Regions from separate parts of the Rossellomorea sp. RS05 genome, predicted to be linked through region 2. Evidence: riboswitches for the same ligand, from Rfam matches in the RefSeq annotation. Region 2 holds a riboswitch; the other holds the start of a gene.
What was found. Region 2 has a riboswitch for S-adenosylmethionine ahead of ABJ225_RS13745 (O-acetylhomoserine aminocarboxypropyltransferase/cysteine synthase family protein). Riboswitches for the same ligand answer to the same signal wherever they lie in the genome.
Positions count from the first base shown of each region.

Region 1 (3,411 bases), on a different contig from region 2:
AGGATGCGGATTTTGTTACAACCCAGATGCGGGTCGGTCAGCTGAAGGCAAGGATTCAGGATGAAAGGCTGCCGATCAAGTACGGGATGATCGGGCAGGAAACGAACGGGGCAGGTGGACTATTCAAAGGCCTCCGCACCATTCCAGTTCTTCTTGAGATTGCAGAGGATATGCAGCGTCTTTGCCCTGATGCATGGCTGATCAATTTCACAAACCCTGCTGGGATGGTGACGGAGGCGTTGCTCCGATACAGCAAGCATTCCAAAGTCGTGGGCGTATGCAACCTGCCGATCAATACGAAGATGACCATTGCCAGGCTCCTTGGTGTAGAGGTCGCTTCCGTCGATATCCGTTTTGCCGGCTTGAATCATATGGTGTACGGACTGGATGTCACCGTCGATGGGGTGTCCGCTCTTGATGAGGTACTGGAACTGATGGGTGATGAGGATAAGCAGCTCAGCATGAAAAATATCGCCCCACTGCCATGGGATCCTGTCTTCTTGAAGGCTCTCGGAGTCATACCTTGTCCGTACCACCGGTATTTTTACAAAACCAGTGAGATCCTCGAGAAGCAGCTGGAAGAATTCAAAACGGGGACAACCCGTGCCGAGGTGGTCCAACGATTGGAAGATGAATTGTTCGAGCTGTATAAAAACGAAGACCTTGATGTGAAGCCCCCGCAGCTTCAAGAGCGCGGAGGAGCCTACTACAGCGATGCCGCCTGCAATGTGATTTCTTCAATCTTCAATGATAAAGGGGATGTACAGACCCTGAACGTCAGAAATGATGGCAGTATCACGGGCATCCCTGATGAGTCCGCCGTGGAATTGAACTGTGTCGTGACCAAAGAAGGGCCTAAACCGATCCATATAGGTGAACTGCCTGTAGCCGTCAGCGGACTTGTTCAACAGATCAAATCCTTTGAGCGGACCGCGGCAGAAGCAGCCGTGTCAGGCTCCTACGAAAAAGCCCTCCTCGCCATGGCAATCAATCCACTGGTTACGAGTGATTCAAGAGCAAAACCATTATTGGATGAACTGCTGGACGTCCACCGCGAATTTCTTCCTGCGTTCCATGCAAAGTCGACCCTCCTCTGAAGTGCCAGAGGGGGCATTCTTTATGGCAACGAGTTTTGCTGGAGTGACCCCTACGGCAAATAGGACCTTCGGACGAATGTTAGAAATATTTTGACAAAGTAAAAGCTGGCATGCTAGTATTACCCTATTCAACGGACAAATATATGATCGATACTCTTATGAAGAGCGGTGGAGGGACTGGCCCTGTGAAACCCGGCAACCATTCAACACTTGTTGAAAAGGTGCTAATTCCTGCAAAGCGTCATGCTTTGGAAAATAAGAGAGGACATCCCTTTACCGGGCCTCTCTATCGTGGAGAGGCTTTTTTCGTTGAGGTGAGAACTGAATAGGAAGATGCGACAGGTGCCGTGTGGAAGCATGGCTGAAAAGGGAAACCGGTGAAAGTCCGGTACGGTCCCGCCACTGTAAAGGGAAGCAACTTATCACATCCACTGTTTCTAAAGGGAATGGGAAGGGATAAGGCGTGATGAACCTGAGTCAGGAGACCTGCCTGTTGTGTGCACTTAAGCTCTACGGGTCATAGAGGGGAGTGAGGAACGCGTGTTGACATCATAGGAATGTCGACGTTTATTCATTGCGCGCAAAATCTCTCTTTCTCTGAAAGGGAGATTTTTTTATTGGAGAGAAAATGAGAAGGAGTGAGCAATATGGTGAAAAGTTCAAATCTCGGTTACCCGAGGATCGGTGAGAAACGAGAGTGGAAGAAAGCACTGGAACAATTTTGGGAAGGAAAGCTAAAGGAAGAAGAATTTGTGGAGAAGACAGATGAAATCCGCCTTCGTCATCTTAAAAAGCAGTCGGATGCAGGAATCGACCTGATTCCCGTCGGGGACTTCAGCCTATATGATCATGTATTGGATACGGCCGCCATGTTCGGGGTGGTCCCGAAGCGGTTTGGTCATGAGGGAGGGAAGGTCTCGCTGCAAACGTATTACGGTATGGCAAGGGGGACGGGGGATGCGGTGGCATCCACGATGACGAAGTGGTTCAACACGAATTACCATTACATCGTTCCCGAACTGGAAGGAGCTACGCCTTCTTTGGCCGATAATTCCCCGCTTCGCTACTTCAAGGAGGCGAAGGAGCAGCTTGGCATCATTGGAAAGCCGGTGCTCCTTGGACCAGTTACGTTCGTTAAGCTGTCCAAAGGATATGACCTCGAAGAGTTTGATAGCGTGGTCGATGGGTTCGTACCGTTGTATGGTTCCATTCTCAAGGAGCTTGAAGAGGCTGGTGCCGAATGGGTTCAGATCGATGAACCCGTGCTTTGTACCGACCTGACAGAGGATGAGTGGACGGTGCTTGAGCAGGTCTATGACACGTTGATCAAGGCAGCACCTGGAATCAAGGTCATTCTTCAAACCTACTTTGATCGCGTCAGTCGCTATGAGAGGGTGGTCAGGCTGCCGGTACATGGGATCGGATTGGATTTTGTACACGATGGTGGAGGGAATCGTCAGGCACTGAACACCCATGGATTCCCAGAAGATAAGGTCTTGGCTGCTGGACTCATTGATGGAAGGAATATTTGGAAAGCAGATCTTGATCGGACTCTCTCCTCGCTTAAGCAATTGGAGGGCATTGTTTCAAAGGATCGGTTAATCATTCAGCCGTCATCGAGCCTGCTCCATGTGCCCGTCACGGTCAAAGTAGAGGAAGGGCTGAGGGAACACCTCAAACGCACACTTTCTTTTGCAGATGAAAAGCTGCAGGAAATCGTCACGGTTACGGAGGCGGTCAAGGAAGGGCGTCCTTCTATCTCAAATGAGTTGAAGGAAAGCTCTGACGGTCTCGACAATATCGAACCATCCCGAACACTCAGAGACAGTGAGCAACTGGTCGGAAATGAAGTCCTTCAACGTGCTCCATTCTCTGAGAGGCGGGTCGTTCAGGAGTCAGAGCTCGGTCTTCCCCTCTTCCCCACCACTACGATTGGAAGCTTTCCTCAGACTAAAGAGGTGCGGAAAGAACGGCTTAAGTGGAGGAGGGGAGACGTAAGCGATCAGGACTACCGGACGTTCATCCAGGAAGAGATTGAGAAGTGGATCGACATCCAGGAAAAAATCGGTTTGGACGTACTGGTGCACGGAGAATTTGAACGGACGGATATGGTGGAATACTTCGGTGAAAAGCTTGGGGGATTTGCCTTCACGAAGAATGGCTGGGTGCAGTCCTACGGATCGCGTTGTGTAAAGCCTCCGATCATTCACGGGGACGTCAGCTTCCAAGAACCGATGACAGTGGATGAAACGGTCTTTGCGCAATCGCTGACTGAAAAACCTGTAAAGGGCATGCTGACTGGTCCAATCACAAT
Region 1 is NZ_JBDKWY010000002.1:333,142-336,552, forward strand. Features, by position in the region: gene ABJ225_RS09440 (6-phospho-beta-glucosidase) at 1-1,097, shown strand, start outside; SAM riboswitch class I at 1,251-1,359, shown strand; cobalamin riboswitch at 1,421-1,605, shown strand; gene metE (5-methyltetrahydropteroyltriglutamate--homocysteine S-methyltransferase) at 1,745-3,411, shown strand, end outside.
Region 1: another riboswitch for S-adenosylmethionine. It lies ahead of metE (5-methyltetrahydropteroyltriglutamate--homocysteine S-methyltransferase); the one in region 2 lies ahead of ABJ225_RS13745 (O-acetylhomoserine aminocarboxypropyltransferase/cysteine synthase family protein).

Region 2 (3,411 bases):
TTCTGGGCAACGTGGTGTCCACCCTGCAAGGCTGAGATGCCCCATATGGAGGAATATTATCAGAAAGAGCCCGGTGCAGAAATCCTTGCCGTGAACCTCACGTCCCAGGAGCGTATGGAAGGTGCGGCGCAAAAGTTCGTGGACGGATACGAGATCACGTTTCCGGTACTCCTTGATAAAGACGGAGCCGTGGGGAATGCCTACAGCATCATTACGATCCCAACCACGTTCATGATCGACTCGGAGGGAATCATCCAGCATAAAATCCTCGGTCCGATGAACCAGGAAATGATGAAAAAGATGGTAGAAGGCATGAATTGAACCACTTTTCTTCTCGGAATCTTCTGAATATGGTACACTCTTCTACATACATATTTTCGTAGAGAGAGGATGGCCACGAAATGAATTTCACCACCAAGGTCGTACATAGTCAGTTGAAAGGAACAGAGGAAATCAAAAGTAAAACCACACCGATCTATCAAACATCTGCTTTTTCCTTTTCATCCCTGGAGGAACTGGAAGGGTTCTATGAAGGGAAATCACCCTATCTATACACACGGACGGGGAATCCCAATCCTGATGAGCTGGGAGGTCTTGTAGCAGCCCTTGAAGGGGCACCGGCAGGAGTCGCCGCTTCATCGGGGTTATCCGCGATCCTCGTAGGGATCCTGTCTGTCGTCCAGGCAGGGGATCATATCATTGCTGCTGAAGATCTGTACGGGGGGACCTTCCATATGCTGAAGGAAGAGCTTGCGGGCTTCGGTATTTCCACTTCATTCGTGGACTTCACCGACCGGAATGCAGTGGAAGCAGCGATCACCGACTCGACAAAACTTCTCTATAGTGAAACGGTGACGAATCCCTTCATGAGGGTAGAGGATATACCGGCCATGGTGGAGATGGCGAAAGAACATGGTCTCACGACGATGATCGACAATACGTTTGCGACCCCGTTCCTCCGTAAGCCTTTCACTGAAGGCATTGATATCGTCGCCCATAGCGCAACGAAGTACATAGGCGGTCATAGTGACGTCACAGCAGGTGTTGTGACCGGAAGGCAGGATCTGGTGGATAAGGCAAGAGCGAAGATCGTCAACCTTGGGGCCAATCTGAGCCCATTCGAGGCGTGGCTCACTTGCCGGGGAGCGAAGACCCTTGCCCTACGCATGGAAAGGCAGGCACTGAATGCCGAGCTCCTTGCCGTCGAACTCAGGAGGCACGAATGGGTCAAACACGTCTACTACCCGAATAATCTATCTGAGAAAGGTCATGGAGCCATCGTCACCATCGAGCTTGAACCATCCGCTGATATGAGTACCTTCTTCAAGTCACTTGGCTGGATCAAGATCATCCCGTCCCTGGCCGGGGTTGAAACGACGGTTTCCTATCCGTTGGGGACATCTCACAGGTCCCTGCCGGAGGAAGCGCAGAAGAAGCTCGGAATCAATACGCATGTGGTCCGGATTTCACTTGGAATCGAGGACCCGGAAGACATTAAATCCCAAATGCTTTCAGCAATCAGCAAGTGTCATGAGATTTAAAAAGAACAACGCTCTCAAGTCAGTAGTGGCAGTCGTCAATGGGAGATTAGACGAAAAATTCTAAAAATAACCTTGACTCCCAGAGGGGATAGCCTTTATAATTCTTGCTAACGAACACTTACAACTTAATGCTCTTATCCAGAGAGGTGGAGGGACTAGGCCCGATGAAACCCGGCAACCTTCATGTGCATATTTGCCATGAAAAGGTGCTAATTCCTGCAGGCGCATTGCCTGAAAGATAAGAGGAGGACCCTATTCAATTAGACCCTCTTCTTAGGAAGGGGGTTTTTATTTTTGCCCCTTTTCAGCCCCGACCATCATCCATCACAGAACAAACCCAATCATTAAAACAAACACTCAGGAGGAATGTACGATGACGAATTCATTCGATTTTGACACACTTTTGCTTCACGGAGGACAGGAAGCAGATCCTACCACGGGATCACGCGCCGTGCCGATCTACCAAACTACTTCATATGTGTTTGACAGCAGTGAGCACGCTGCGAAGCTTTTCGGACTGGAAGAGCCGGGGAACATCTATACGCGGATCATGAACCCGACGGTGGACGTTCTGGAGAAACGTCTGGCTCTCCTTGAAGGCGGCATCGGGGCCCTCGGAGTATCATCGGGCATGGCGGCGATCTCCCTCTCGATCCTGAATATCGCAGGAGCCGGGGACGAAATCGTAGCAGCGACGAATCTGTACGGAGGCACCTACAATCTCTTCTCCACCACCCTGCCGAAATACGGCATCACCGTGCGCTTCGTCGACCCAACGGATCCGGAAAACTTCCGAAGCGCCATCAACGAGAAGACAAAGGCCGTATTCGCCGAAACGATTGGCAACCCTAGCCTTCATGTCCTTGATATCGAAGCGGTCGCCAAAGTGGCCCACGAACATGAAATCCCGCTTATCATCGATAACACCTTCGCCACACCGTATGTGACCAGGCCGATCGAGTGGGGGGCAGACATCGTCATCCATTCGGCCACCAAATGGATCGGTGGTCATGGTACAGCGATCGGAGGCGTCGTCATCGACGGAGGGAAATTCGATTGGAACAACAAGAAGTTCCCGGGATTCATCGAAGAGGACCGAAGCTACAACGGCCTCCGCTATGCACAGGATGTCGGTGCTGCGGCGTTCATCACCAAGCTAAGGGTCCAACTGCTTCGTGACCTTGGCGCCTGCCTGAGCCCGCAGAACGCCTTCCTTCTCCTGCAGGGATTGGAGACGCTGCACCTCCGCATCGAACGCCATACAGAGAATGCACGGAAAATCGCCGAGCATCTTGAATCCCATGAAGGGGTAGCATGGGTTTCCTATCCTGGACTCGCTTCGCACCCGTCGAACCAACTGGCCAAGAAATACTTGGAGAACGGCGCGGGCTCTATCGTCGTCTTCGGGATCAAAGGTGGCCGGGATTCAGGACGCAAAGTGGTGGACAATATCTCGCTCTGGTCCCATGTGGCCAACGTGGGGGATGCGAAATCCCTGATCATCCACCCGGCTTCCACGACACATCAGCAGCTGAACGACGAGGAGATCAGGGCAACGGGCGTGACGGAAGACCTTGTCAGGCTGTCGGTCGGCCTGGAATCAGCGAAGGATCTGATCTCTTCCCTGGATGAAGCCATCGAGAAGGCACGCGAAACGTCAAACGTGTGAAGGAGGCGGAGGAATGAGTAGCGATACGACACCATATGAATTGAACACCGTCACCCTTCCGTCCCTTGTCCTTGAAAACGGAGAAACCCTCCGGAATGTCAGGTTGCCCTATGAACGTACCGGGAATCAATCAGGTCCCGTCATCCTTGTCTGCCATGCCCTCACCGGCACCCATATCGTGAAAGGGACGAGTGAAGATAA
Region 2 is NZ_JBDKWY010000005.1:16,316-19,726, forward strand. Features, by position in the region: gene ABJ225_RS13735 (redoxin domain-containing protein) at 1-321, shown strand, start outside; gene ABJ225_RS13740 (trans-sulfuration enzyme family protein) at 402-1,541, shown strand; SAM riboswitch class I at 1,673-1,786, shown strand; gene ABJ225_RS13745 (O-acetylhomoserine aminocarboxypropyltransferase/cysteine synthase family protein) at 1,915-3,210, shown strand; gene metX (homoserine O-acetyltransferase MetX) at 3,224-3,411, shown strand, end outside.